3 regions of the Pseudoalteromonas sp. G5_S1_14_S5 genome follow, and region 3 is predicted to be linked to each of the others. Evidence: predicted binding sites of a transcription regulator. Region 3 holds the regulator's gene; each other region holds the start of a gene.

Region 1 (10,394 bases), on a different contig from region 3:
ATTTGGTACGTGAACTGTACTCTCAAATTGGTAGTGGTGACCAAGGCTACATCCCTCAAGCGATCACTTGTGCTTTAAAAACGTTAAACGACCTTGCAGCAGATGAGTCTCTTCCTAAAGAAGCTCGCGAACGCGCAGCATTTGCAGCTGCTAACCTACTCATTTCAGATTTCGAGGACTAATATGAACCTCTCTAATTTTGAAAAGATGGATCCTGTTATGTTGATGAGCATCGTCAACATGAAACTACGTGACGACTTCGGCGGAGACTTGGACCAAGTGGTTAACTTCTATGAAATCGACAAAGCAGCATTAATCTCTAAACTCGCCTCTGCGGGTTTTGAATACCTGCCAGAAGCAAAACAGTTTAGATAATGATGTAAATTCAGATTGATAAATAAAGGCCAACTCGATGTTGGTCTTTTTATAGGTATAAGTTTCAACCAACATAGCCTACAGAATATAAATTATCTCCTCTTGACTCTCTTTTTATATCTTAGACTCTAAGAACGCGCCTTGAATCGTAACGTGTAGTTGTATAGTCTACCTCAAATAGCAAATAATAAATCATCAACCAACTTGATGATCGCGAAGGATTAACAATGAAAAGACTCGGACTTTTAACAGTGTTTACTGCAGCTCTTACAGCGGGTTGTGCTTCAAATACTCAGCAAGACAATTTTCGTGAAGCCTCTTTTGAGCTGTGTAATACCGAAGTCGATATTTACTCTGTAAGCCATGATGAAAGAGTACGTATCGTCTGTTCTGATGGCTCTAAGTTCGCTTTAAACAGCGAAGATACACTAGAGGTGATGCGCGAAATCAACATCGATTACTGTGATGGCGAAGGCCTAGGTAAATTTAACGAAAGCCGTAATTACTACTCGTTCAAGTGTAAATCAGGCACCCTGCTTAGCATCAAAAAATAGAACCAACACAAACAAACACAAAGGGTTAATGTGAAAGCATTAGCCCTTTTTAGAGCCTGCCTTTCTCTACTCTCAAAACCACCAGTCACCAGATACAAAAAGGCCCCAAAAGGGACCTTTAAAAGCTCTTTTCAAAGTAGATGAGCGAAGTTCAAGGAGCTCTCACGGAGTTTGCGCTAGCAAATGAGTATGTGCGACACAGAAATTCTTTCACTCTCTAAACATTTCTATGCCAATAAAAAAGCTCCTATAGAAGGAGCCTTTTTTATTATCGTTTTTCAAAGTAGTTGTTTGAAATTCTAGGAGAGTACGCGGAGCTTACGAATGTAAGTGAACATGCTCGACAACGAAGTTCAAATTACTAATAAGAAAAAATTAAGCGTAAACCGGTAGACGCTGACAGATTTCTAGCACTTTTGCTTTTGTCGCTTCGATAACAGACTCATCACCCATGTTATCTAGGATGTCACAGATCCAACCTGCTAGCTCTTTTGCGTCTGCTTCTGAGAAACCGCGACGAGTGATAGAAGGAGAACCGATACGGATACCTGACGTTACAAACGGGCTGCGCGGGTCGTTTGGTACTGAGTTCTTGTTTACAGTGATGTTTGCTGCACCTAGTGCTGCATCTGCTTCTTTACCAGTGATGTCTTTGTTGATTAGGTCAACTAAGAACAGGTGGTTCTCTGTAGAACCTGAAACGATGTTGTAACCACGCTCAAGGAATTCAGCAACCATTGCTTTTGCGTTAGCAACTACGCGTGCTTGGTACTCTTTGAATTCTGGCTCTAGTGCTTCTTTGAACGCTACTGCTTTACCAGCGATAACGTGCATTAGAGGACCACCTTGGCCGCCAGGGAATACTGCTGAGTTCAGCTTCTTGTAAAGATCTTCGCCTTCGTTAGAAAGGATTAGACCGCCACGTGGGCCTGCTAGCGTTTTGTGCGTTGTTGTTGTAACAACGTGCGCGTGTGGAACTGGGTTCGGGTAAACACCTGCTGCGATTAGACCAGCTACGTGAGCCATATCTACGAATAGGTAAGCACCTACTTTGTCCGCGATCTCACGCATGCGCTTCCAATCACAGATTTGAGAGTAAGCAGAGAAACCACCGATGATCATCTTAGGCTTGTTCTCGATAGCCAGCTTTTCCATCTCTTCGTAATCGATTTGACCTGCTTCGTCGATACCGTAAGGGATGATGTTGTAAAGCTTACCAGAGAAGTTTACTGGAGAACCGTGAGTTAGGTGACCACCGTGCGCTAGGCTCATACCTAGAACGGTATCGCCTGCGTTCAGTAGCGCCATGTATACAGCGTTGTTTGCTTGAGAGCCTGAGTGAGGCTGTACGTTAGCGTACTCAGCACCAAACAGCTCACATGCACGTTCAATTGCTAGAGTTTCAACTTTATCTACGTACTCACAACCACCGTAATAACGCTTGCCTGGGTAGCCTTCAGCGTATTTGTTTGTTAGCTGAGAACCTTGAGCTTCCATTACACGTGGGCTTGTGTAGTTTTCTGAAGCGATAAGTTCGATGTGCTCTTCCTGACGAAGAGTTTCTTCTTGGATAGCTGCGAATAGATCCGCATCGTAATCAGCAATGTTCATGTCACGCTTAAGCATCTGTATCTCCTGACTCAGATTGTACTGAAAGTTTCAAAAAAACCACACAATGACCGAAAGCAAACGTTTCCGTCACCATTTTGATGTGACGCATTCTACAGAATTTGATCTGGGTCATAAAGAGCTAATTGCAATTTTATCATGCAGTTTTTTCATAATCACAAATAAGATTCATCATGGTTATCGGCTTATCCAACCAAAGATGTCCCTTACTGTCAATTTTACGATTTACACCCTGTAAAACGCAGATTACATAGGTTTACCTTAATTTTGGACCTCTAGCTACCGAAAGCTTAAGTTTTTAACTACTATGCACGCCTTTATTGATTAGGTAATTATTAAAACGATGGAAAAACACTCACGTAAAGAAGATTGGATTGCAGTCCTGACGGGCACGTTTTTAGTAGCGTTAGGCGTCTTCTTTTTACAGTCTGCGAATCTGCTTACCGGTGGTACAACTGGTTTGGCTCTACTGTTGAGTCAATTTTTGCCTGTAACCTTTGGTATTTTATACTTTGCCGCTAACTGTCCATTCTATTTATTAGCATGGAAGCGTTTTGGCTGCAGCTTTGCGATCAGCAGTGCAATTTCCGGCGCTTTAGTGTCTGTATTTGCCGATCATTTATACTTGGTTATTTCGCTCGAAGTTCATAATGAGATCTACTGCGCCGTTGCCGGTGGCTTATTGATGGGCTTAGGTATGCTGATTCTGTTCCGTCATCGTTCTAGCCTGGGTGGCTTCAACGTCTTGTGTTTGTTTATTCAAGATCGCTACGGCATCTCAGTGGGTAAAACTCAAATGGCGATCGACGCGTGTATTCTGTTTGCCTCGTTCTTCTTTGTATCGCCTTGGGTGATTGCAGTGTCAGTGCTAGGTACAGCGGTATTGAATATCGTACTAGCGATGAATCATAAGCCAACGCGCTATTCTGTGAACTACGCGTCTTAATACCAGCTATCCAATCAATGAATTACTAGCTGTCTTTCATAACGAAAACAGCTAGTATTTAGCTTTTGCGCACCCTATCCAGCACAAATAGCTCACTTAAAGATTAGACAGATTGAATAAATGTAAGTGGAGCAATCCAAAGCCTTGATGGTAAGCTTATGACCAACTGGGATACTAAAGGTCATGCGCTTGATTTTTTGATCAGGTAGACCCTAATAAAGTGAACTGACTAGCTAGCCCTCAATCAACAAAATACGAGTCTCGTAAGGACGCAATACTTGATAATGCGATGTTACTGAATCGTCTGTCTCTTGATAGTTAGAAAGCAAGCACTTGACATTTGTCATCTCAAAACGCTCAGGTAAAGCACATTCTGTCTCTTCACCATAATAGTTATTAATGCATAGTAGAGTTTGCTCTTCACTCTCGCGAGAATACGCAAATACCGATGGATGCTCAGGTAGCAAATCTTGATAACTACCATGCGTAATCACAGGCACTTCTTTACGAAGTTCAATCAAACTCTTGTAGAAATAGAACACCGAATCTTTATCTTTCAGAGCTTGCCCTGCATTGATCTCAGGGTAGTTGTTCGCAACATCCAGCCATGGCTGAGCTTTTGAAAAGCCCGCGTGCGCTTCGCTATTCCATTGCATCGGTGTACGAGAGTTATCACGAGACTTCTGCGCTAGAATCGCCATCATATCTTGATGATCCACGCCATCGCGATTAACCATGATATCGTACATGTTAGTACTCTCTACATCGCGATACTGACTGATTTCGGTATAATCTGGGTTCGTCATACCAATCTCTTCACCTTGATAGATATAAGGTGTGCCTTGCATCATGTGGATAGACGCCGCCAGCATTTTAGCCGACTCAACACGGTAGTTCTTGTCATCACCTAAACGGCTCACCACTCGCGGTTGGTCATGGTTACACCAAAACAGTGCACCCCAGCCTTTCCCATTTAAGCCTGTTTGCCAATGGTTGAAGATCGATTTGAGTTTTAAGAAATCAAATGGTGCATTGGTCCATTTCTCACCATTGGTGTAATCTACCTTAAGATGGTGAAAGTTAAACACCATCGATAACTCGCTGTTATCAATTTTGGAATACTGCTGACAGTGCTCCAATGTGGTTGAGGACATCTCGCCTACTGTCACGCTGCCATATTTCTGGAATACCGCTTCGCTAATCTCTTTTAAATATTCATGCACACGCGGGCCGTCTGTGTAAAAACGGCGACCATCACCGATATCATCATTAGGGAAATCTTGCTGCTTTGAAATCAGGTTAATCACGTCCAAGCGGAAGCCGTCGACGCCCTTCTCAGCCCAGAAGCTGATAACGTCTTTCACTTCTTCACGCACGACCGGATTCTCCCAGTTCAGGTCGGCCTGCTCCTTGGCAAACAGGTGAAGGTAATATTGACCAGTCGCTTCGTCTAACGCCCATGCATTACCGCCAAATTTGGATTGCCAGTTAGTTGGTGCTTGGCCGTTTACAGGCTCTTTCCAAATGTAGTAATCACGATAAGGGCTTTTTTTATCACCCAATGCAGATTGGAACCATGCATGCTCAGTGGAGGTATGGTTAACCACAATATCCATCACGATACGAATCCCACGCTGATGCGCTTCAGCCAGCAACAGATCGAAATCTTCCATGGTGCCAAATTGAGGGTTAATCGCGTAGTAATCTGAAATATCATAGCCGTTATCGATCATGGGTGATGCGTATACTGGAGTTAACCAAATCGCATCAACACTCAAGTGTTTGAGGTAGTCCAGTTTCGAAATGATCCCTTTGATATCACCAGTACCTTTACTACCGCTGTCACAAAAGCTCTTTGGGTAGATTTGATAGATGGTTGCGGTTTTCCACCAGCTTTCATCATGTTCAGTCATCGCCATCTCTAACACTCACTTACCAAAAAATAATAAATAAAAATCACCATGTTCACATGGTCGATAGAAGTCGTTTCTAAGGAAAAAAGCGATGACTGGATTGAAGTCACCGCTGATATGATGCACTACGCGTTTGCTGTTTCGAGCTCACCTTTTGACTGTGCACGCTTATAGAAGAACAGCGTTAAGGTCACTGGCAATACAATCGCCACCAACATCGCCACTAAATAAACAGACCAATATTGCGGTTGAATCGACAAGATACCCGGCAAGCCGCCCACACCGATGCCGTTCGCCATCACGCCTGCGCTACCACAAATAGCAGCTGCTACGGCACTACCAATCATTGCGCTCAGCATTGGGAATTTGTATTTAAGGTTGATGCCGTACATCGCAGGCTCTGTCACACCTAAATAGGCAGAGATTGCAGCTGGAACCGAGATGTCTCGCTCACCTTCGCGTTTACTCAAGATAATGATGCCAACAACCGCTGAAGCTTGTGCAATGTTAGATAGCGCAATCAGAGGCCAAATTGGTGTGCCGCCTAAGTCTTGCATCAACTGCAAATCGACTGCGTTAGTCGTATGATGAATACCCGTGATAACCAAAGGTGCGTAAAGGAAGCCAAATATCACTGAACCAAGAATCGCAAAGTCTCCGGTCATGGCTGCTTTCGCTGCGAATGCGACGCCATCACCTAGCATACGGCCGAATGGACCAATAAAGGCGTGAGCCAGAATCACAGACAAAATGATCGACACAAATGGCACAACTACAAGGTACAAGTAAGCTGGCACGATGCGCTTAAGGTTGGTTTCAATGAAGGCTAATGCCACACCCGCGAGCATCGCAGGGATCACCTGTGCTTGGTACCCAACTTTCTCAATCACAAAAAAGCCAAAGTCCCACACTTCAGGAACGGCTTTACCTATCATGTAAGCGTTCATAAGCTGCGGCGACACTAAGGTCACACCGAGCGTGATACCCAAAATAGGGGTTCCGCCGAGCTTCTTAACCGTCGCCCAACACACACCAACCGGTAGGAAGAAGAAAATCGCTTCGCCAATCAGCCATAAGAAAGAGTGAACGGTTGCCCAGAATTGGCTGATTTCAACTAAGGTTTTGCCATCGAACATGCGAATGTCGCCAATCACATTACGGAAACCAAGAATCAAACCACCAGTAATAATGGCAGGCAGCAGTGGCACAAAAATTTCGGCTAAATGGGAGATACCACGCTCAAGGAAGTTCATGTTCTGACGAGCAGCCAATTTCGCTTCATCTTTTGATGAGGCCTCTTTGCCCGTTTGCTCAATCAGCAGTGCATACACTTCGTCAACTTCGGTGCCAATCACCACTTGAAATTGGCCTGCGTTAGTAAAGCAGCCTTTTACTAGCTTGAGCTTTTCGAGTTCTACTTTATTTGCCTGATCTGTCTCATTCAATACGAAACGTAGTCGAGTCAGACAGTGGCTGACACTCGCAATATTCTCTTTACCACCAACTAACTCGATAAGACGCGCAATATCTTGCTTCGCTATCTTACTCATACTACCCCACCCTGGTTTTATTCAATGACTCATCTAAATCATTGAGTCATAACCACTCAGATTCAGACCTGATGGGAACATTCCCAAAATTGGTTATTATAATACCTAGCTGAATGAAAAATTAAAATGGGAACAGTCCCATTAATTGAAAAGGATCACAATCTAATTTTCATCTAAGCGGCTCAGTTTCGCTTAGTTGAGTAGATTATTGAATCGGTGATTGGGTGTGATGAGAGATCACTGTGTTACCTAAAAGTTGAGAGATCAATAGATTAGCGGCTAGTTTACCCGCCGATTGGTAGCCCGGGTCAATACTAAAGACCCGAGGGAATAAGAAAGAAAGAAGATCGTTACCGCCGACGCCAGTCACCACCACATCTTCACGTTGTCGTTCTTGCAAGCGCTTGATGACCCCAAGAGCAAGAGTATCGCTGGCACAGACAATCGCTTGAGTCGTTGGAGTGAGTACTTCATCCACTAACTGATAAGCGCTTTCATGATGAAGTTGACCAGTACGATAGTTCGCTATCACTCCACTGCGCTCGCACCAATCGAGGTAAGCCTTTAGACGAAGTTCACCGGTTGATTTATCACTAGGATCCACTCCAACAAAACCGATATCAGAGATCCCCTGATCCGTTAAATACGCCAACGCCCGATTGATCACCTGCTGGTTGTCATAGTTAATCGAGGTTACGTTCTCTGTGTCCAGCGCAATGACCACTGCTTTGTGTCCCCACGCTTCGATCGCAGGAATATCGCAATCCGTAAAACCAAACACAATGATTCCATCAACATTACGGCGCTTTAGAACCTGCAGGTGCTCGTTGGCTTTTTCTCTGTCGAGCTGGCTTTCCATGATCACGACATCGTAGCCCGCTTGGTACAACTCAGACAGCATGGTGCTGACGGCTTTGTTTTCAGAAGGAGAATCCAAACGAGAGATGATCACGCCAATCACTTTTTGGCTGCCACCACGCATCGACTGCGCAGACTTTGAAGGCGTATACCCAGATTCTTGAATTACTCTTTCTACCCTTTCACGGGTTTCAGGTTTCACTTTAGGATCATTGGTCAGAACGCGAGATACGGTCGACTTACCAACACCAGACAGCTTAGCAATATCAAGAATAGTGAGTTTTTTGCTCATAATAAGTCTAACGTCAAAGGAAGGAAAAGAAGCAGTGAGGGCATACTCCCTCACTTAACTGTTTGTAAATTTTTGCGATTAAAGATGGCTTACTTGCTGCAGTTTCGATACACCACACGACCAAGTTCTAGGCGTGCGTTATCACCTTTGGTACGTAAAGTAACGCTGTTGATTAACTCTCCAGTACCATCATCTAAGATGTACTTGGTTCCAGAACCAGCCGCTACTTGAGTCAGACGGTATTCATTTTCAGGTAAACGTAATACCGCTTTTTCATTATCAAGGTAAGCCACTTCAAATGAAACGTCAGACTCACATTGATAAGTCACGAATTGATTGTCCGATGTAGCACTGTCAGGCGCTGCTGATTTAGAGCAACCCATTAATGCTAACGTACATAGAGATGCTACTAACATAGCTTTCATACTTCGTTCCTCATCTTTATACCGTTGAAGGTAGTGAAATGTCTTAGCCTTTTAGGAAAGCAGGCACGTCCGCAATGCTATCAAGGACAACACTTGCCAAGGCTTCACCCTTTTCAGTGATTGGTTTACCGGTTCTTACCAATACCTTAGTACCAACACCTGCCGCTTCTGCAGCCATCATGTCTTCAGCTTTATCGCCGATCATTACAGAGTTAGCCATATCAATCTTGAGAAAGTCGCGCGCAGAAATGAACATACCAGGCTTTGGCTTACGACACTCACAATCTTGCTTGTAGTCACCAATGCCATGTTCAGCGTGGTGAGGGCAGTAGTAAATACCATCTAACTCAACGCCATTATCGACAAAGTTCCAATCCATCCACTGCGTTAAAGAGAGAAAACGGTCTTCACTAAACATGCCGCGAGCAATACCAGACTGGTTCGTCACAAGCACCAATAAATAACCCATATCTTTAAACGCTTTCGCCGCTTCAAACACACCATCGATGTATTCAAAATCATGCTCATCATGTACGTAGCCGTGATCAACGTTAATCACACCATCACGATCTAAAAAAACAGCAGGTTTAGACAAAATTTTGTTCTCTATCAACTCTCTATTAATCATTAATTATTACACGCTTTATTTGCTTCATCACTATCTATTTAGTTTTGCGCTCGTTAACGATTTGTTTCCACCTCGGCAATACAATCTACGTTTAGCCATCTAGACGTAAAAATATCTATTGACTTAGATCACGGAACACCATAGCATCATCCGTAAATCGAGCGAGCTATCGACATATTATTCTGTTCTACCTGCACGGGTTTCTCTATGATTAAAGTGAATCAAGTCAATAAGGTTTTTTATCAAGGCACTAAAGAGATCAATGCCTTAATTGATATCAACCTCCACATTCCTCAAGGTCAAATCTTTGGAGTCATCGGCTCTTCAGGTGCAGGCAAAAGTACTCTAATCCGCTGTGTAAATATGTTGGAAGCCCCAACTTCAGGTGAAGTGATTGTTGACGGTATCGACCTAACAAAGCTCAGCAAATCAGAACTGAGCGAAGCACGCCGTAACATCGGCATGATTTTCCAGCACTTCAACCTGCTGTCTTCTCGTACTGTATTTAACAATGTAGCACTGCCTCTAGAGCTAGCAGGTAAAGATAAAGCGGTTATTGAAGCGAAAGTCAGTGAGCTCCTTGAACTGGTTGGCCTTGCAGACAAGCGTGATACTTACCCTGCAAATCTAAGTGGCGGTCAAAAGCAGCGTGTCGCGATTGCTCGTGCACTGGCATCAGACCCGAAAGTACTACTGTGTGATGAAGCGACCAGCGCTCTGGATCCTGCAACTACTCAATCGATTCTTGAACTACTGCGTGAAATCAACCGTAAGCTACACATTACTATTCTGCTTATTACGCATGAAATGGATGTGGTGAAGAGCATCTGTCACGAAGTGGCGATCATCGGTGGTGGTGAATTGGTAGAGAAAGGCACGGTTGGCGACATCTTTGCGCATCCTAAGACTGAGTTAGCGCATCAATTTATTCGTTCAACCTTAGATCTAACGATCCCTGAAGATTACCAAGCACGCTTGCAAGAAACTCGAGTAGATGGCAGTTACCCTCTGGTACGCCTTGAGTTCACAGGTGCAACCGTTGATGCTCCACTAATGACGCAAATCGCTCGTAAATTTAATATCGATGTCAGCATTCTAAGTTCTGATCTTGATTACGCTGGCGGCGTGAAGTTCGGCATGATGGTAGCTGAACTGTTCGGCAACGAAGCAGATGATAATGCTGCTATCCATTTCCTACGCGATAACAATGTAAAAGTAGAGGTG
Region 2 (10,394 bases), on a different contig from region 3:
TCATGCTGATAGGATATGAGACAACCTAAGGTAGGAACGTTGGTAGAGAACGGGTACAAAAAAGGCCGCTTATATAAGCGGCCTCTGTTTATTATATGGTTGTTAATCTAACTCTTTTTCAGCTTGTTTGGCTTTTTCTATCATTGGTGTGATCGTTGAGCCTTGAACGAGAATCGAGAACACTACTACGGCATAGGTCATAACAAGGATTATCTCTTTAACATCTATCGCCTTGTCTTCAATTACCCAGATACCTGAAGGGATTGATAGAGCCATTGCTAGCGCTAAGCCACCACGTAAGCCACCCCAAGTTAAAATCTTAATCGACCACGGGTTATAAGTTCTAAAGCGTTTAAATCCAATGTATGACAAGAAAACACTTAGGTAGCGTGCCCCCAATACTAGAGGAACGGCGAATGCCATTAAGATCCAGTCTTCTTGGTGGAATTTGAATAGCAGCATCGACATACCAATCAATAAGAATAATACGCCATTTAAAAACTCATCTACTAGCTCCCAGAAGTGGTCTAGGTGATCTTCACTCTCTTTTGAGAAGCCGATAAAGCGAGTCCAATTACCAATCATGATACCTGATACCACCATAGCCAATGGTCCTGATACATGAAGTAATTCTGCAAAAGCATAACCTGCGGTTGGCACACCTATTGTTAACAGTAGTTCCATTGAGTGGTCATTAGTGTTGCTGATTAAATAGTGGAATATAAGCCCCAAAGCAAAGCCATAAACTATGCCGCCAATGGCCTCTTGGACAAACAGCATGGTTACACTGCCTAATGTCGGTGCTTCTGTTCCGAACGCAATGGTGAACAGAGTGACGAAGATTACTAAACCAAAACCATCGTTAAATAGAGACTCACCTTCAATCTGAGTAGAGATTCGTTTTGGCGCGTCGAGTTTCTTTACAATGGCTAAAACGGCGATTGGGTCGGTAGGGGAGATAAGAGAACCGAACAGTAAACAGTAAATAAGCCCGAATTGGATGCCAATGAATTGACAAAATCCATAAAGAACAAAACCAATAAAGAAAGTCGAGAAAAGAGTAGCACCGAGCGCAAGTACTGTGATCTCCCACTTTTGGTCTTTTAGGTTTGGTAGCTTTATCCCTAAACCGCCAGCAAAGAGTAAGAAGCCCAAGATCCCTTTGAGTAGGAAGTCTTCAAAATTGATACTGGCAACCGTTTCGGAGGCGATTTCGGCCAATTGAAACCAGTTGTTTTGGCCCGCAATGATTATTAGAAGAGAGAGCATCATTGAGCCAGCTGTGATGGCGATGGTTGTTTGCATTTTACCAATTTTGCTATTAACGAAGGCAATGAGCATGGCTGCAGCAGACAAGAAGCATAAAGTGTAATAGACCGACATTGGGGTACCAACATGTAACAAAGTATGAAGGTGAATTTTCGTTGTCTCATGCTCAAATAGCAAACACTTTTTGTCAGGACTTGGTAATCAATTCTCTCATTTAGACGTCTAGACTCCTTTTTAATGTGTGATAGGATGGAAGCATAATTAAAGGAATGAGGCTGTACCGTGGGAAGTAATGTAAGGCAAAAGATTGACGCTCTGTTGAAGCAACGAATTTTACTGATTGATGGTGGTATGGGCACCATGATTCAGGACTATAAATTGGAAGAGCAAGACTATCGTGGTGAACGCTTTGCGGATTGGCATAGTGACGTAAAGGGTAACAATGACCTTTTGGTACTGACACAACCTAAGCTTATCAAAGGTATTCATTCGCAATATCTGGAAGCTGGGGCTGATATCCTTGAAACCAATACTTTTAACGCTACAACTATTGCAATGGCCGACTACGATATGGAAAGCCTTAGTGAAGAAATTAACTTTGCAGCAGCCAAGCTAGCACGTGAAGCCGCCGACGAATGGACAGCAAAGACTCCTGAAAAACCTCGTTTTGTTGCAGGCGTATTAGGTCCAACAAACCGTACTTGCTCTATCTCTCCAGATGTTAATGATCCAGGCTATCGTAATGTGAGCTTTGATGAATTAGTCGTGGCTTACTCTGAATCGACTCGTGCACTGATTAGAGGTGGCTCAGACCTTATTCTTATCGAAACTATCTTCGATACACTCAATGCCAAAGCTTGTGCCTTTGCGGTTGAATCTGTCTTCGAAGAAGTGGGTGTCACTTTACCTGTCATGATCTCCGGTACTATTACAGATGCATCAGGTCGTACACTTTCAGGCCAGACAACGGAGGCTTTCTATAACGCACTTCGTCATGTTAAACCCATCTCGTTTGGGTTGAACTGTGCATTAGGGCCTGATGAGTTGCGTGAGTATGTTGGTGAGATGTCCCGTATTTCAGAGAGCTATGTCTCCGCTCACCCTAACGCAGGTTTACCTAACGCGTTTGGCGAGTATGACCTTTCTCCTGAAGACATGGCTGAACACGTTAAAGAGTGGGCTGAAAGTGGCTTCTTGAACTTGATTGGTGGCTGTTGCGGTACTACGCCAGAGCATATTCGCCAAATGGCAGAAGCGGTTGAAGGTATAACTCCTCGCGCATTGCCAGATCTACCTGTGTCATGTCGTTTATCCGGTTTAGAACCTCTGACCATTGCTAAAGAGTCTCTGTTTATAAACGTAGGCGAGCGTACTAACGTTACTGGTTCTGCACGCTTCAAACGTTTGATTAAAGAGGAGCTTTACGATGAAGCGCTGAGCGTTGCTCGTGAACAAGTCGAAAATGGCGCTCAGATCATCGATATCAACATGGATGAAGGGATGCTAGACGCTGAAGCGTGCATGGTTAAATTCCTTAATCTATGTGCCTCTGAGCCAGAGATTTCAAAAGTCCCAGTGATGGTCGATTCATCAAAGTGGGAGGTTATTGAAGCTGGCCTGAAGTGTATTCAGGGAAAAGGCATTGTTAATTCCATCTCTCTAAAAGAAGGTAAAGAAAAGTTCGTCGAGCAAGCTAAATTGGTTCGCCGTTATGGTGCTGCCGTCATCGTAATGGCGTTCGATGAAGTCGGTCAGGCAGACACACGTGAACGTAAAGTCGAGATCTGTACCCATGCTTACAACATTCTTGTTGATGAGGTTGGCTTCCCACCTGAAGACATTATTTTTGACCCGAACATCTTCGCGGTTGCGACGGGTATTGAAGAGCACAACAACTATGCAGTTGATTTTATTGGTGCGATAGAGGATATCAAGCGTGACCTACCTCATGCGATGATCTCAGGTGGTGTATCGAACGTGTCATTCTCATTCCGAGGTAACAACTACGTTCGTGAGGCAATCCACGCTGTATTCCTATATCACTGTTTTAAAAATGGTATGGATATGGGCATCGTAAACGCTGGTCAGCTGGAAATTTACGATAACGTGCCAGAAGATCTGCGTGATGCTGTTGAGGATGTTGTACTAAACCGCCGTGATGATTCGACGGAGCGCTTGCTCGATATGGCAACCGAGTACCTAGAACGAGCTGTTGGTAAAGTGGAAGATAAATCAGCGCTAGAGTGGCGTACTTGGCCTGTAGAAAAGCGCTTAGAGCATTCTTTGGTCAAAGGTATTACTGACTTCATCGTTGAAGATACTGAAGAAGCGCGTGTTAATTCAGCTCGTCCAATTGAGGTGATTGAAGGCCCGTTAATGGACGGTATGAACGTGGTTGGCGACTTATTTGGTGCAGGTAAGATGTTCCTCCCTCAAGTTGTTAAATCAGCTCGTGTAATGAAGCAAGCAGTAGCCCATTTAGAGCCGTTCATCAACGCATCCAAACAAGTTGGCGCGAGTAACGGTAAGATCCTTCTCGCGACAGTTAAGGGCGATGTTCATGATATTGGTAAGAATATTGTTGGCGTTGTTCTTCAGTGCAATAACTATGACATCATCGACTTAGGTGTAATGGTTTCATGTGAAAAGATTCTCAAAGTCGCGAAAGAAGAAAATGTCGATATTATTGGCCTTTCGGGTCTGATTACTCCATCTCTTGATGAAATGGTGCATGTTGCCAAAGAAATGGAACGACAAGGCTTTAAGCTACCATTATTGATTGGTGGCGCTACGACATCTAAGGCGCATACTGCTGTTAAAATTGAGCAGAATTACTCAGAACCTGTGGTCTACGTTAATAACGCTTCTCGTGCAGTTGGCGTCTGTACCTCACTACTTTCTGAAGAGCTAAAACCTGCCTTCGTTGAGAAGTTGGACTTAGACTATGAGCGCGTTCGTGATCAGCATAACCGTAAGAAGCCTCGTACTAAGCCTGTGACTCTAGAGCAAGCTCGCGCAAATAAAGTGGCGATTGATTGGGATGCATATACTCCGCCAGTACCAGCCAGACCGGGTGTGCATGTATTCAATGATTTTGATGTGGCAACACTGCGTCACTACATCGACTGGACACCATTTTTCATGACATGGTCATTAGTCGGTAAGTACCCAGCTATTCTTGACCATGAAGAAGTGGGCGAAGAGGCAAAACGTTTATTCAAAGATGCGAACGAGTTACTTGATCGTGTAGAGAAAGAGAAGCTACTCGAAGCCCGGGGCATGTGTGCGATGTTCCCTGCCAACAGTGTTGGTGATGACATTGAGGTGTATACCGACGAGTCTCGTACCGAAGTTCTAAAAGTTCTGCATAACCTTCGCCAACAGACTGAGAAGCCTAATGGTTTTAACTACTGTTTGTCAGACTACATTGCTCCAAAAGAAAGTGGTAAAGCGGACTGGATTGGTGGTTTTGCCGTGACAGGTGGTATTGGTGAGCGAGAGTTAGCGGATGAATATAAGGCTAATGGTGACGACTACAATGCCATCATGATTCAGGCTGTGGCTGACCGACTAGCAGAAGCGTTTGCTGAGTACCTGCACCAAGAGGTAAGAAAGGACATTTGGGGTTACGCCCCAGATGAAAATTTATCTAACGATGATTTGATTAGAGAGAAATACCAAGGTATTCGTCCTGCTCCTGGATATCCAGCTTGCCCAGAGCACACAGAGAAGGGCAGTTTGTGGGAGTTAATGGATGTTGAGAAAACCATCGATATGTCACTGACGTCTAGCTACGCGATGTGGCCAGGTGCTTCAGTGTCTGGGATGTACTTCTCTCACCCGGATTCTCGATACTTTGCGATTGCTCAGATTCAACAGGACCAAGTAGACAGCTATGCTGACCGTAAGGGGTGGGATATGTTGGAAGCTGAAAAGTGGCTAGGGCCAAATATTAACTAGTGATTAAATTAGCGAGTTATTCGTAAAACTAGAAAGAGAAAGGGTTGCTTAATCGCAACCCTTTTTGTACCTATATTTTGAGTGCTTAACTCTTATTAATTCACAATCGCCTTATTCGAATAGCTCTTGATGCAGCTTTTGAATCGCCTGTTTAGATACGGATTTATTGAGTAGGAAACATAAGTTATGAGGGCTTGCGCCGTAACAAATCATACGCAGGTTGAAATCTTCCAGAGTACTGAATACTTGCTTAGCATAGCCTTTGCTGTCGCTCATGTTATTACCAATCAATGCCACTAAACAAAGATCGTGTTCAACATCGACTGAGCAAAGCTCTTCTAGTTCAAGGCGTGCTGCTTCTGGTAACTCAGGTGCACCACCTGATGTATCCGTTTGATCTAGGGTGAGTGACACACTGATCTCCGAGGTAGTGATCAGATCGACGGAGATCTTATGTTTAGCAAGGATCTCGAATACTTTTGCAAGAAAGCCGTAAGCATGAAACATATTTGCACTGCGCAATGTAACCATGGTCTGGTTGCAGCGAAGAGTAAGGGCTCTGAATAGTGGAGAGCTTTCCACCTGCTGACGAATCCAAGTTCCACCTAATTCTGGTGCTTTTGAAGAGCCGACAAATACCGGAATTTGGTGACGTAATGCAGGTACGAGCGTGGATGGGTGAAGGATCTTCGCACCAAAGTTTGCCATCTCAGAGGCTTCACTGAAGCTGATTTCTGGGATTGGAGATGCTTGAGGTGCTATGCGAGGGTCTGTGGTGTAGATACCTGGAACGTCTGTCCAAATTTCTAAGCCAATCGCTTGTACGGACTCTGCAATAAGCGCTGCTGAGTAATCACTACCACCACGGCCTAAGGTTGTTGTATTGCCATCATTGTCCGCACCAATAAAACCCTGTGTGACTACAACTTGTTGTTGACACAGTGGAATCAGTTTCTCTTTTGCTAATACTGAAATATCTTCAAGCTGAGGTTCCGCTTTTCCGAAGTCATCATTGGTACGCATGACTTCTCTGATATCGAAACGAACTGCTGGGGCACCACGTTCGCGAAGGATCTGAGTAAGAAGGTATGTTGACATTAGCTCACCGCACGCAACTAAGTGATCGGTTAGTTTAGTGCTTGTCTGAAGTGATGCGGCCTCAGCAGCATTCGCAATGTCATCAAGAATGGAGTGAACCTCTTTTTCGATGCTGATTGGGTCAGTAAGTTGATCAAGAATGGCATTGTGGGTGTCCGTCAACTGGGTCATCACTGCCTGACGGCGAGTTTTGTCTTGAACACCGTTTGCCAATTCGACAAGTAAATTGGTTACACCTGAACACGCAGAACTTACGACTAACTTGGTATTTGAGTTGTTTTCAATAATGGCAGCACAACGGCTCATTGCTTCAAAGTTGGCAACACTTGTACCACCAAACTTAGCGACATTAAAAGAACCAGCTACATTAGATGCACTCACGATATATCTCCCACGACTTCCTAAACTAAAATTACGGTTGGGTAATCCAACGTCCAATGTTTTTCGAAGAGAGTTTTAGAGCAAAAAGAGAGGAATTATGTGAATAGTAACCTCAGAAGCTCTTCACCATATAGAAATGGTGACAGTTGCCGGGATTCAGCCCGCTCAACCGATAATAAAGGTCCTGCATCCTTTTATTATCTCGGCACTGCTCCCCATAAATGCTTTGTATTGGAAATGCGGTTCCACAAAACACCTGCCTGGGCAGTGCTCCTCTTCTGCTAGATAGCCATTTCATTGAACGTGTTTGCGCTCACAATGTCAATTGGTAACTTGAGATAATTTAAAAATACTTTAAAAATAATTTTAACAATTATGTGACAGTGGTTTGACCTCAAGACCTAAGGCTAATTGCCGACATGTTCGATTTGCTTTAGGGTGGCATATCAACACCATTAACGTAAGGGATTTACATGTCTAACTTAAAAAATACTTCTACTATCGATAGCTTTTATCCACCACATCGAACGTTAATGGGGCCAGGGCCTTCTGATATCTCACCTCAAGTGCTTCAAGCATTGAGTCGACCAACTATTGGTCACCTCGATCCACTTTTTATTGCAATGATGGATGAGGTTAAACAGCTTCTTAAGTATGCCTTTCAGACAGAGAATGAGTTTACGATTGCTGTATCAGCACCAGGCAGTGCTGGTATGGAAACTTGTTTTGTTAACTTGATTGAGCCCGGTGAAAAGGTCATCGTCTGTCGCAATGGCGTGTTTGGTGAACGTATGCGAGAAAACGTGGTGCGCTGCGGTGGCGAAGCAATTCTTGTTGATGACGAATGGGGTAAGCCTGTATCTGTCGAAAAGGTACAGCAAGCATTATCAGAAAACCCAGATGCTGTCGCGGTTGCGTTTGTGCATGCTGAGACCTCTACTGGTGCGCTATCGGATGCTCAAGCTATCTCTGCGGTTGCCCGACAGTTCGATGCATTGACGATTGTTGATGCTGTGACCTCACTGGGTGGTGTACCACTGTTAGTGGACGAATGGCAGCTCGATGCGGTTTATTCTGGCAGTCAGAAGTGCTTGTCTTGTGTTCCTGGTTTATCACCAGTGACTTTCTCTCAGCGTGCCGTTGATAAAATGAAAGCGCGTCAGTCACCGGTACAAAGTTGGTTCTTGGATCAGAGCCTAGTATTAGGTTACTGGAGCGGAGAAGGTAAGCGTAGTTATCACCATACTGCACCAGTCAATAGTCTTTACGCGCTGCATGAGTCTCTCGTGCTATTGAAAAATGAAGGCTTAGATAATGCTTGGTCTCGCCATCACGCTATGCATCAAGAGTTGAAAGAGGGCGTGGAAGCATTAGGACTGAAATTTGTTGTTGAGGAGGAGAGCCGTTTACCACAACTTAATGCTCTTTACTTCCCCGAAGGAATCGATGAAGCGAAAGTCAGATCGCAGCTTTTAGAAGAGTATAACCTTGAGATTGGTGCTGGCCTTGGTTCTTTGGCTGGGAAGGCATGGCGTATTGGCTTGATGGGCTACGGTGCTCGTAAAGAGAATGTCGCACTGTGTCTTAAGGCGCTGCAAGACGCACTTGAATAGTCAAATCAGATTAGTTTTAAAGAAAAGCGCACGAGGATCGTGCGCTTTTTTGTATTTACTCTAAAGGTGAGATGCGAAAGTCATACCTCGCTAGTGCCTAATTACTCTGCCGATGAGACGTTGTTTTCTGCTTGAGATACTTTCTTGTACTGAACCTGTGAAAAGTCTCTGTTTGGAAATAAAAACTTTGCTTCACTCCGAATTTGTTCCGCTTTACTCTCTTTTCCTAAACCTTGGTAAGCAAGGATCAGGTTACTGTAGAACGCTGGTCTTGGTTTACTCTTTATGATCTCTAGTGACCAATCAACGTAAGGCTGAATAAGGCTATGGTCGCCCTTATAGAGGCCAATGTTGAGGTAGGTGCTGTATATATCCCAATCGTAGCGATCTTTCCAAACCACAGGGTTGGTGACTTGTTTGAGAATATCTGGGTTTTTAGGTTTAGATAGCTCAAATTTGGTCAGTACATAGTTGGTATGCAGTGCACTCAACATGTAAACACTCACCAGAATGGGTAACACTAAGCTGATCACTCTAAATAATGTCTTACTGATGATGCTAAACGGCTGTTGATAGTGACGTGAAGAGCGCTGGTCGACCCAATAAATCAATATGATAAAGGTTATCCAGTGTATCGTTGAGTGATAGAACGGGTACTCTAGCTGAGAGTGTAAAAGTATCGGTATGAATAGCGCCAATAAAGCTAAGCGTGTTCCTTTCGCTGAGCTCGAGATACGCGACAATACTAGTACTGCGGCAATCAATATTCCTATGATAGGTACAATACCGCCCTCAACTCCCCAGAATAGAAACTCATTGTGAGGATGATCCATTGCTGGAAGCCCCGGATGATAGTTTGAATTGAGTTGATGCTGACGAGCGGTATACAGGGTGTACTCTGATTCAAATTTTCCGTAGCCGTAACCAGTAAATGGCTTCTCCACCAACATGTCTAATGTTTGCGGTAAGGTGTAAGCACGAGGGCTCTCTAGGTTCGCTTTTTTACTCGCTATACTATCTGTAGTGCTAAGACTGATTACTGAAAATGCAACTACGATACCGACAGCAACGGATACACACCATCCGTAGAATCGTTTCTTGGTCGAGAACTTGTAGAGGTAAGGCAGAATACACGCTAACCCAATGAGTGCTGCTAACCAACCTGTGCGTGATGCGATGATGATCAGCAGTGGTACCGTTAACGTTGGTGTTAGGTAGAGTAAAAATGATTCGCTAATCTTATGGTTGTACTTGGCTGGCTGCCTCGCCAGTAGGTAAGCAGAAAGGACAAACCCCGTCGCTAAAAAGCTAGCCATCACATTAGGCTGTTGGAAGATCCCATAAGGGCGATTAGCATCAGTGTTGTAGCCAAATAGGTTACCAGGCTCTAGCAAAAAATATTGTGCATAACCAAAAAGCGCTTGTATGACGACAGCGAGTACGATGAACCACAGCATTCGCTGTTTGTATTTGTTGCTGAATTTGAATTGTTGAAGAACCACGAATAAGGCAAAGCCAGCCCATAAGCCAAGTAATCGAGCTGAAGCCCCTTGCGGTGAAGCATTGCTGTATAGAATCGGTAATGTGAGTATCACGCAGCTTATCAGCAAACCTACAGTTAACTTGGAGTACTTGAGTGCTCGATTGGTCGCTAGTTGATAAAAACCAATGGCTAAAGTGAAGCTTAGAGCCAGCCAAGTCGTCGGATTAAAGGATAGAGCAAGCCCCGAACCTCCTGGGTTAGGCATGAAAAAGTGCATGGCGAGTAAGAACACAACAGCTAGTGAAGCAATGAATGCTTTGTTGAGAGGTAGCTGAGTGACCTGATGCTCTAGCTGGGTTCCGCTAGTGTGTATTGTTGCCATAAATCCCTAACCTTATACAAACGGAGCTTGTTCCTTTTGAAACAAGCTCCGTTACTTTAACATTTTTCTGCCTGCCCGCAGGACGCTATTTTACACCTAGTTCAAATTTAACATAGGCTTAAGGAAGCGTGCGGTATGTGAACCTTCGACTAGTGCCACATCTTCTGGTGTACCCTCTGCAACAATTTCACCACCACCTTGACCACCT
Region 3 (10,394 bases):
ACTGGTAAAACTGACTGCACCAAGTTAACAGTGAATAGACAGATTCAGGCCAAACAGGTTGGTTATCCAGTAGCGCTTTAATGGGCTTGAGCTTATCTAGCTCGAATTCTGATTCGTTAACCAGAGCCGTGACAATCCCTGTTAAGGTTTGTCGTCCAAAAGGCACAGAGACTCGACCACCAATAATCGGAAATAGGTGGCTTGGAATCTTGTAATCAAACTGCTTGTCGAGTGGAACAGGCAGCGCCACACGGGCAATCATTGGACGCATAAAGGGACGACTTTATCTGAATTGACGAGAGCGAACAGTCTAAAGGATAAGGCGTTTAAATTCGAGAAACAGTTTAGCTGACAAGGGGAAGTGAGGACTTGAAAGTCGCTGCTACCAAAGAATTTCAACGGATGAAGAAAATAATATCAATATTGGCGAAAAATGTATCAAATCAGTTGATCCTACCTCACAGATTCATTACTATACTGCGCCTTAAAGGTATGGCTTCATCGCGTTTTAGTGATAAGCGGTGTCTTTATTTCTTTTAAACTACGTGTGGTGTGCGGCTTAGAATCGTATAGCGACACGGCCTACTTGAGGTTATCCCATGAAAGTTGGAATCCACCCAGAATACAAAGCAGTTACTGCTACTTGTTCTTGCGGCAACACTTTTGAGTTCAACTCAACGCTAGCAAAAGAATCAATCCACCTAGACGTATGTGACAAATGTCACCCGTTCTACACTGGTAAGCAACGTATCGTAGATACAGGCGGCCGTGTTGATCGCTTCAACAAGCGTTTCGGTGCTCTTTCTAGCAAGAAGTAATTCTCGCTATTTAGACATAAAAAGGACACTTCGGTGTCCTTTTTTGTTGCCTGAAATTTGAGAAAATACAGACTTTCACCTCAAGCTTCATTATCTCCTACACTAAGCGGCTTGCCTCTATATTGAAGGGTAATTCTTCGCTTATTATTCATCACTGCAAATCCGCTCGAAAGTTCAACAAGCGATAGTAATTTCAACTGCTCACTGGTCTTATTAGTAGTGAAATCTCGTTTTTTAATGAGACAGAGGCATTTACCACCTAGGAACTTTGAAGTACATCCATTAACATGAACAAGATCCCCTAATAATAATATCCTAGGAACGTACACCTATGTCTGAAGACAGCCGCCAAGACCTATCCTCTCAAGAATTATCACCTCAAGAACAATTCCGTCAGCAAGCTCTTGATTATCATGAGTTCCCAATTCCAGGCAAAATTGCCATTGAGCTGACGAAGCCTGCAAACTCTGCAGAAGACCTAGCACTTGCTTATAGCCCAGGCGTGGCTGAGCCAGTTCGTGAGATCGCACAGAACGTAGATAACGTTTACAAGTACACAGGTAAAGGCAACATGGTTGCAGTTATCTCTAACGGTACCGCGATTCTTGGCCTAGGTAACCTTGGTCCAATTGCTTCTAAACCAGTTATGGAAGGTAAAGCGCTACTGTTTAAGCGTTTCGCTGGTTTAGATTCTATCGATATTGAAGTAAAACACCGCACAATCGATGAGTTTGTCGATACGGTTGCGAACATCGCAGATACATTCGGCGGTATCAACCTAGAAGACATCAAAGCACCTGACTGTTTTGAGATTGAACGTCGTCTGATTGAGCGCTGTGATGTACCTGTATTCCACGATGACCAACACGGTACTGCGATCGTAACAGCAGCAGGTATGCTGAATGCGATTGAGCTTCAAGGTAAGAAGCTAGAAGAGTGTAAGATCGTTTGTCTAGGTGCTGGCGCAGCAGCGGTTGCTTGTATGGAACTACTAATTAAGTGTGGCGCTCAGCGTGAGAAGATCTACATGCTAGACCGTAAAGGTGTGATTCACACTCGTCGTGATGATTTGAACGAATACAAAGAGCTGTTCGCAAACAACACAGATAAGCGCACGCTTGAAGATGTTATCGAAGGTGCTGACCTATTCTTGGGCGTATCAGGTCCTAACCTGCTTCCAGCAGAAGCATTAACGCTGATGGCTGATAAGCCTGTTGTGTTTGCATGTTCAAACCCAGATCCAGAGATCAAGCCAGAGCTTGCTCACGAAGTTCGTTCTGACCTTATTATGGGTACGGGCCGCAGTGATTACCCTAACCAAGTAAACAACGTACTTTGTTTCCCATTCATTTTCCGTGGTGCACTTGATGTACGTGCAAGCGAAATCAATGACGAAATGAAGCTAGCGGCTGTAAAAGCGATTCGTGACCTAGCGAAAGAAGAGGTGCCGGCTGAAGTACTAAAAGCAGCGGGTGAGACGTCACTTGAATTCGGTAAGGGTTACATCATTCCTAAGCCAATGGACCCACGTCTACTTCCTCGCGTAGCAAAAGCAGTAGCTGAAGCGGCCGTTGAATCTGGCGTTGCACGTATCGAGATGCCTGCTAACTACATGGCATAGTCGCTTGTTATAACGGTTGCTCCATAGAGCACAAATAATAAAAAACCGACTCAGCTGGAGTCGGTTTTTTTATGTTTCTTATTCACAAAACACTGAAAAGACGAATCAGTAATGTGAACATTCAGTTAAAGCGAATCAATATTGAAGGCAGTGACTGAGTTATTGTTATTCTTCGTCAAACGCTTCGAACTCGATACCCATCTCTGTCATCAGCTTTTTCACTTCTGCAGGAATATCATCTGGGCGGTCTTTACGAAGGTCTTCATCCGTTGGCAGTGGTTGGCCTGTGTACGCATGTAGAAAAGCTTCACACAGTAGCTCACTGTTTGTTGCATGGCGCAGGTTGTTGATCTGGCGGCGAGTACGCTCGTCAGTAAGCACCTTTAGCACTTTTAAAGGGATAGAAACTGTAATCTTCTTTACTTGTTCGCTTTTCTTTCCATGCTCAGCATATGGGCTTATGTATTCACCATTCCAGTCGGCCATTGCGTACCTTCATCACTTTAGTTGTTAGATTAAATTAATAGTGGTGATTTTAGCGAGATTTACCGCCATAAGCAAAGATATATAGACGTCTAGAAGTGTTGACGTCTAACGTTTGTGAAAGTAAAGTGAGTAACATATATCTAACACAGCCGCAAAATGCCGACAAGCAGCTGTGACTCTCAGACGCAAAACTTGTAAGGAAGCACCTATGAGCAGCCGGAAGCCAGCAACAATCGCAGTACGTACTGGTATCGAATCAGACACGCAACATCATGCCGTTGTCCCACCTATTTATCTTTCGACTAACTATGGGTTTCCCGCTTTTGGTGAAGTCCCAAAGTACGATTACACCCGTTCTGGTAACCCAAACCGCGGTTTATTAGAGACGGCACTGTTTGAGCTTGAATCAGGCAAAGGTGCAGTGGTTACTAACTGCGGTACTTCGGCACTGAACTTATGGGTTTCGGCTTTCTTAGGTAGCGATGACCTGATCGTTGCACCACACGACTGCTACGGTGGTACTTACCGCCTGTTTAACACTCGCTCTCTTAAAGGTGACTTCAAAGTCTTGTTTGTTGATCAATTGGATCAAAAGGCATTAGATGCGGCGCTCGCACTCAAGCCAAAGTTGATCTTATTGGAAACACCATCAAACCCATTGGTTCGCGTAGTCGATATTGCAGCAACCTGCCGTAAAGCTAAAGAGGTAGGTGCGCTGGTTGCTGTCGACAACACGTTTTTGACTCCAGTGTTCCAAAAGCCTTTAGAGCTGGGTGCTGACTTTGTTATTCACTCAACGACCAAATACATCAACGGTCACTCAGATGTGATAGGTGGTGTGGTGATCACTAAGACAGAAGAGCACGCTGAAGAGCTAGCATGGTGGGGCAACTGTATTGGTGCAACCGGAACTCCATTTGATAGTTACATGACGCTACGTGGCATTCGTACGCTAGGTGCGCGTATGCGTGTTCACGAAGAGAGTTCACGTGAAATTCTGACTGCCTTGCAACAGCAAGATCTTGTCGGTGCGATTTATCACCCAAGTCTTCCTGAGCATCCAGGTCACGAGATCGCCAAGAAGCAACAGTCAGGCTTTGGCTCAATGTTGAGCTTTGAGTTTGCAGGTTCATTCGAGGCGCTCAAATACTTTGTTGGCGAGTTAGAGCTGTTCTCTTTAGCGGAATCACTTGGTGGTGTAGAGAGCCTGATTTGTCACCCTGCGTCGATGACTCACCGTGCGATGGGTGAAGAAGCACTGGCAGAAGCGGGCGTTTCTCAACAGTTGCTGCGTCTTTCTGTTGGCCTTGAAGATGCAGAAGACCTGATTGATGACCTTAAACAGGCGTTTGAAAAAACACAACGCTTTATCGCTGAAGGGGAGGGTTAATAATGGCAACCTTTCGCCAACTACATAAATTTGGTGGTAGCAGTTTAGCTGACCCTGAGTGTTACCTACGTGTGGTGAACATTCTCAGAGAGTATTCATCAGCAACAGACTTAGTGGTTGTGTCGGCAGCAGGCAAAACCACTAACCGTTTGATTGAATTTGTAGAAGCGCTTGATAAAGATGGGCGTATTGCTCATGAGTGCCTGCAAACCCTTCGTCAGTTCCAACTTGAACTGATTGAAGCACTGCTTGAAGGTGAACCTGCAGAGCAACTTACGGCGACTATCCAACAAGAATTTACCGCTTTGGGTGAGCTAACAACCCCTCTAAGCGAAGCACAAAAAACACAAGTATTAGGTCACGGTGAAGTATGGTCTTCACGTCTGTTAGCTGCTTTGTTGTGCCAATATGATTTACAAGCCGTCGCGCAAGATGCTCGTGCTTTCTTGCGTGCTGAAGTGGGTGCACAACCAGAGGTGGATCGTGCACGTTCTTACCCTCTTATTAAAGAAGCGTTAGCGCAGCATGCTCATTGTCGTGTGGTGATTACTGGCTTTATGGCGCAAAACAGTGATGGTGAAACGGTATTGCTTGGTCGCAACGGTTCAGACTATTCAGCGACTGTGATTGGCGCTTTAGCTGAGGTGGATCGCGTAACGATTTGGAGTGATGTAGCTGGTGTATACAGCGCTGACCCTCGCTTGGTGTCGGATGCGTGCTTACTGCCTCTGCTTCGCCTTGATGAAGCAAGTGAACTCGCTCGTCTAGCCGCACCTGTACTTCATAGTCGTACGCTACAGCCTGTCGCGCAAAGTGCAATGGACCTTAGTTTACGTTGTAGCTACCAGCCAGAGTCAGGTTCAACTCAGATTGAGCGAGTTCTGGCATCGGGTCGCGGTGCAAAAATCATTACTTCTCTGGATGAAGTGCTTATCGTGCAGCTGACCTTTGGACATGGACATGATTTTGACCGTCTAGAAAGTGAAGTGCTTGAAGGGCTTAAGCGTGCTCAACTAGAGCCGTTGGCTTACGAACTAGAACCGGATCAACACTGTTTGCGTCTCGCTTACACAGAAGAGATTGCGGGTGGTGCTCTGGAATATTTGCAAGATCATGCAATTGACGCTGAGATTAAGCTGAAAGAGGGCTTCTCTCTGATTGCTGCCGTTGGTGCAGGTGTGACGAAGAACCCGAACCATTGTTACGGTTTTTACCAGCAATTAAAGAGTTCATCGGTTGAGTTTATCTCAGAAGCGAACTCTGGCCTAAGCTTAGTGGCGGTAATTCGTAAGAGTGAAACATCAAGCCTAGTGAAGGGCATTCACTCTCAACTATTCCAAGCGCAGAAGCGTGTTGCGATTGCCTTGTGTGGTAAGGGTAACATTGGTTCAAGTTGGCTGAGTCTATTTGTAGAGCAAAAGGCTGAGCTTGAAAAGCGCCGTGGGATGAACTTTGAATTGGTTGCTGTGGTGGATAGCCAAACCTATTGGTTCGACGACCAAGGCATTGATGCAACCTCTGTCGGTGAGCGCTTTGATGATGAAGCGATTGCTAACAATGGTAACGACTGGCTAGAGCGTTTGGGATCTATTCAGGGATACGACGAAGCCGTTGTACTCGATGTGACTGCCAGCCAAGCTCTTGCAGAAAAGTATCTGCAGATAGCTCAGCAAGGTATTCATCTCATCTCGGCGAACAAGGTCGCTGGCTCAGCATCAAGTGAGTACTACCATCAGGTACAAGATGTATTCGCTAAGATCAGCCGCCATTGGCTGTACAACGCGACTGTTGGTGCGGGCTTACCTATTAACCACACTGTACGTGACTTACGTGAAAGTGGCGACGATATTATTGCGCTGTCGGGTATCTTCTCAGGCACTTTGTCTTGGTTGTTCCAGCAGTTTGATGGCACGGTGCCGTTCAGCGAGCTGGTGGATTTAGCATGGCAACAAGGTCTGACAGAACCAGATCCTCGTGCTGACCTCGACGGCTCCGACGTGATGCGTAAATTAGTGATTCTGGCTCGTGAGTCGGGTTTAGATATTGAACCTGAAAACGTAAAAGTAGAATCACTAGTCCCTGAAGAGTTGCAAGACCTATCGGTGGATGACTTCTTTGATAAAGCCTCTGTTTTGAGTGAAGAGCTGGCTGAGCGTTTAGAGAAAGCACATTCTCAACAAAAGGTGCTACGTTACGTCGCACGTTTAGAGAAGAACGGTAAAGCAACGGTAGGTGTTGAGGCGTTATCGAAAGAGCACGCTCTGGCGAACTTGCTGCCTTGCGACAACATCTTTGCGATTGAGAGTAAATGGTACAAAGATAACCCATTGGTTATTCGTGGCCCAGGCGCTGGACGTGAAGTAACGGCTGGCGCAATTCAGTCTGATTTGAACCGAATGTCGAGCCTGTTCTAATACTCAGATCATTTGCTATGAAACGTAAATAGCATACTATTCACTAAGATAAATAAGGCTGAAAGCACGATGTGTTTCTCAGCCTTTTTTCATCCTTATTGCTGCTTTGCGACACATCTAACGACTTGAGTTTTACTCACGATCTACTTGAGAAAAATTCATAATGGATCTGTTGACTTTAAATCGTATTCAATACATTCTGTGGACATATAGACGTCTAAACGTCGTTTGGGGATTTGAGATTTTAGTGGTTGCTTTTGCCACAGGGAGAGTAAGATGGGATACACACACGCTAGTCATATCGACGCTTTAAATCAGAATATCGCTGAGCTTTCTGACAACATCAATGTGTCATTTGAGTTTTTTCCACCAAGCAGTGAAAAGATGGAAGAGACCCTGTGGAATTCTGTTCACCGTCTTAAAACGCTGCAACCAAAATTTGTATCAGTAACTTACGGTGCAAACTCGGGCGAGCGTGACCGCACCCACTCAATCATTAAAGAGATTAAAAACCAAACCGGTCTTGTTGCTGCTCCACACCTAACGTGTATTGATGCGAGCCGTGAAGAGCTAATCCAAATTGCTGACGACTACTGGGCAAATGGTATTGAGAGCATCGTTGCGTTGCGTGGTGATATTCCACCTGGCGGTGGTGCACCAGAAATGTACGCATCTGACTTAGTTGAGCTACTGAAATCTCGCCATGACTTTGATATCTCAGTCGCGGCATTCCCTGAAGTTCACCCTGAAGCAAAAAGCGCTCAGTCTGATCTTATCAACCTAAAACGTAAAGTAGATGCCGGTGCTAACCGAGCTATTACCCAGTTTTTCTTTGATGTGGAAAGTTACCTACGTTTCCGTGACCGTTGTGTAGCGGCTGGCGTTGATGTTGAGATTGTACCGGGCATCTTACCGGTTTCTAACTTTAAGCAAGCATCTCGCTTTGCAGCTATGAACAACGTAAAAGTACCGGGTTGGATGGCGAAGCAATTTGAAGGTTTGGAGGATGACCCAACGACTCGCCAATTAGTCGGTGCCAGCCAAGCGATCGATATGGTTCGTACGCTGAGCCGTGAAGGGGTAAAAGACTTCCACTTCTACACGCTAAACCGTGCAGAAATGACTTATGCACTTTGCCATACGTTAGGTGTACGCCCACAGGTTGCTGCGCTTTAAGCAAGACCTAAGAAGTAGAGCCCAAACTCTCATAAAAGCATCGCTGTAAAATTCAAACCCTACAGATACAAAAAAGGCTTGGACTCTAAGAGTTCAAGCCTTTTACTTTTCTAGCTTCTAGCTTCTAGCTTCTAGCTTCTAGCTTCTAGCTTCTGCTTAAGCGATAGCACCAAGTTCAAGCAGTACTTCTTCTGCCCATAAAATCCATGCTTCACGGATAAGTAGGTTACGACGAAGTGTTAGGCGCTCAAGGCGAGCTTGCTTGTCTAGAGTTGATGGCGTTGCGTAGTAAGCCGCTTCGATTTCTTTGTAGTGAGAAACCAGTTTGCGAGACTCTTCTACAAGCTCAGAAAGTTGTACACGGTACGCGTCAGAAGGTTGTACAGCACAAGCCATTAGCTTAGCTGAGAACTCATCACGAACAGTTGGGTGTGCAGTCGGCTGTTCAAACCATTCACCCAGAGCACTACGGCCAGCATCGGTGATAGAGTAAACTTTACGATCAGGTTTGCCTTCTTGAGGTTCAAGCACGCAAGTCACCTGTTCGTTCTGAGCCATTTTATTTAGCTCGCGGTAAACTTGTTGATGGCTAGCTTTCCAGAAGTAACCTATGCTTGCAGAGAATTCTTTTGTGATATCGTAACCAGTAGCGTCGCGTGTACTTAGAACGGTTAAAATTACGTGTGGTAATGACATGTCTGAAATCCAAATGGTAAACAGTAAACAAATACTTAAACATCAAGTGTGCTTCTAGTGGCACGTTATATTGGTTATGTTTAAGTTGTACCAACTCATGGGTTGGTTATGTCACCTTACAAAGCCGTTTATCACCTAGGTCGACCAGTTTATTGGTCAAAGTACTGCAGATTATGATTATTGAGTGTTTCCACAGTAGAGCTGTAGTATATCTAAATAATAAGCATAAAGTAGAATACATGGATAAAATAATCCAAAAAACTGACAAAAAACTCATTATGGTTGTTTTTTTGAAATAAAAGGTCGCACTGGGCGACCTTTTGTCTGTTTTGTAGTGTGAATCACTAATTAACCGGTGTTTCGCATGCCTGCAGCAATGCCTGCAATGGTCACCATTAGCGCTTCTTCTAACTCTGCTGGTGGTGTTTCGCTCTTACGAGTACGGTACAGCAGCTCAGCTTGAAGCATGTTCAATGGCTCTACGTAGATGTTACGTAGGCGAATTGACTCAAGCCCCCAAGGGTCGCTCTGCATCAGGTTTTCGTTGTTCTCTACATTTAGCACGGTCTTGATGTCTTTTTTCAGCTGTTCGCGCAGTAATTCACCCAGAGGTAATAGCTCTTCGTCAACAAGACGTTGGTCGTAGTACTTAGCGATCTCCATGTTGCACTTCGAGTACACCATTTCCAACATACCCAGGCGAGTAGAGAAGAATGGCCATTCGCGACACATTTCTTCAAGTAGGGCTTGGTGACCTTGGTCTACTGAGTATTGAATCGCTTCACCAGCGCCTAACCATGCAGGAAGTACCAAGCGGTTTTGGCTCCAAGAGAAGATCCATGGGATTGCACGTAGGCTTTCTACGCCGCCGTTCGGGTTACGTTTAGCAGGGCGAGAACCTAGAGGCAGTTTACCTAGCTCTAACTCTGGTGTTGCTTGACGGAAGTAAGGAACAAATTTCTCTTCACCACGAACCACGTTACGATAAGCTTCACAAGAGACTTGAGATAGTACTTCCATTAGGTCGCGCCAATCTTGTTTTGGCTCTGGTGGCGGCAGAAGGTTCGCTTCTAGAATCGCACTTGCGTACAGGTTGAAGCTGTTTACAGCAACATCTGGCAAGCCAAGCTTAAAGCGGATCATTTCACCTTGCTCAGTTACACGCAGGCCGCCTTTTAAGCTCTTAGGTGGCTGAGAAAGCAGTGCAGCGTGTGCTGGCGCACCACCACGACCAACCGTACCGCCACGACCGTGGAAGAGTGTCAGCTCAATGCCTTCTTCTTCACAAACCTTAACTAGCTTGTCCATCGCATCATACTGCGCCCAACCGGCAGACATTACGCCAGCATCTTTTGCTGAGTCTGAGTAGCCGATCATCACCATTTGGTGGTTTTGGATGAAGCCACGGTACAAGTCGATGCTCATTAGCTGTTTCATTACTGCTTCTGAATTGTTCAAGTCGTCTAGCGTTTCGAACAGTGGACATACGTCCATTCGGTACGGACAGCCACATTCTTGCAGTAGCAAGTGAACAGCCAGCACGTCTGATGCAGTACGAGCCATAGAAATTACGTAAGCACCGAAGGCTTCACGAGGTTGAGCAGCAATGACCTTACAGGTGTCTAAAACCTCTTTAACCTGCTCAGATGGTTCCCAATCGCGAGGAAGTAGCGGGCGCTTAGAGCTTAATTCATTGGTTAAGAAAGCAATCTTGTCTTGCTCGCTCCATTGGTCGTAATCGCCAATGCCTAGGTAGCGAGTCAGTTCAGACAGTACATCTGAGTGACGGGTAC

What was found. The regulator MetJ, encoded in region 3, represses methionine synthesis genes. The targets are predictions, from matches to a motif close to TAGACGTCTAGACGTCTA.
Region 1: a site for MetJ is predicted at 9,263-9,280, ahead of metN (methionine ABC transporter ATP-binding protein MetN). Genes of this name have one in related genera too.
Region 2: a site for MetJ is predicted at 1,485-1,502, ahead of metH (methionine synthase). Genes of this name have one in related genera too.

What each region holds. Positions count from the first base shown of each region.
Region 1 covers NZ_JBQKUM010000013.1:60,283-70,676, forward strand. The annotation lists gene ACTRWI_RS06130 (YaeP family protein) at 1-182, shown strand, start outside; gene ACTRWI_RS06135 (DUF4250 domain-containing protein) at 184-375, shown strand; gene ACTRWI_RS06140 (hypothetical protein) at 603-929, shown strand; gene glyA (serine hydroxymethyltransferase) at 1,305-2,555, opposite strand; gene ACTRWI_RS06150 (YitT family protein) at 2,902-3,504, shown strand; gene treC (alpha,alpha-phosphotrehalase) at 3,738-5,417, opposite strand; gene treB (PTS trehalose transporter subunit IIBC) at 5,543-6,967, opposite strand; gene treR (trehalose operon repressor TreR) at 7,173-8,117, opposite strand; gene ACTRWI_RS06170 (MliC family protein) at 8,207-8,542, opposite strand; gene gmhB (D-glycero-beta-D-manno-heptose 1,7-bisphosphate 7-phosphatase) at 8,586-9,137, opposite strand; gene metN (methionine ABC transporter ATP-binding protein MetN) at 9,378-10,394, shown strand, end outside.
Region 2 covers NZ_JBQKUM010000019.1:56,992-67,385, reverse strand. The annotation lists gene ACTRWI_RS08070 (cation:proton antiporter) at 103-1,383, opposite strand; gene metH (methionine synthase) at 1,588-5,229, shown strand; gene lysC (lysine-sensitive aspartokinase 3) at 5,341-6,708, opposite strand; lysine riboswitch at 6,817-6,994, opposite strand; gene ACTRWI_RS08055 (pyridoxal-phosphate-dependent aminotransferase family protein) at 7,182-8,321, shown strand; gene ACTRWI_RS08050 (PglL family O-oligosaccharyltransferase) at 8,423-10,186, opposite strand; gene uvrA (excinuclease ABC subunit UvrA) at 10,283-10,394, opposite strand, start outside.
Region 3 covers NZ_JBQKUM010000016.1:54,737-65,130, reverse strand. The annotation lists gene priA (primosomal protein N') at 1-271, opposite strand, end outside; gene rpmE (50S ribosomal protein L31) at 600-818, shown strand; gene ACTRWI_RS07120 (malic enzyme-like NAD(P)-binding protein) at 1,150-2,439, shown strand; gene metJ (met regulon transcriptional regulator MetJ) at 2,605-2,925, opposite strand; gene ACTRWI_RS07110 (O-succinylhomoserine (thiol)-lyase) at 3,134-4,315, shown strand; gene ACTRWI_RS07105 (bifunctional aspartate kinase/homoserine dehydrogenase II) at 4,318-6,729, shown strand; gene metF (methylenetetrahydrofolate reductase) at 7,006-7,905, shown strand; gene ACTRWI_RS07095 (PadR family transcriptional regulator) at 8,062-8,601, opposite strand; gene ppc (phosphoenolpyruvate carboxylase) at 8,950-10,394, opposite strand, start outside.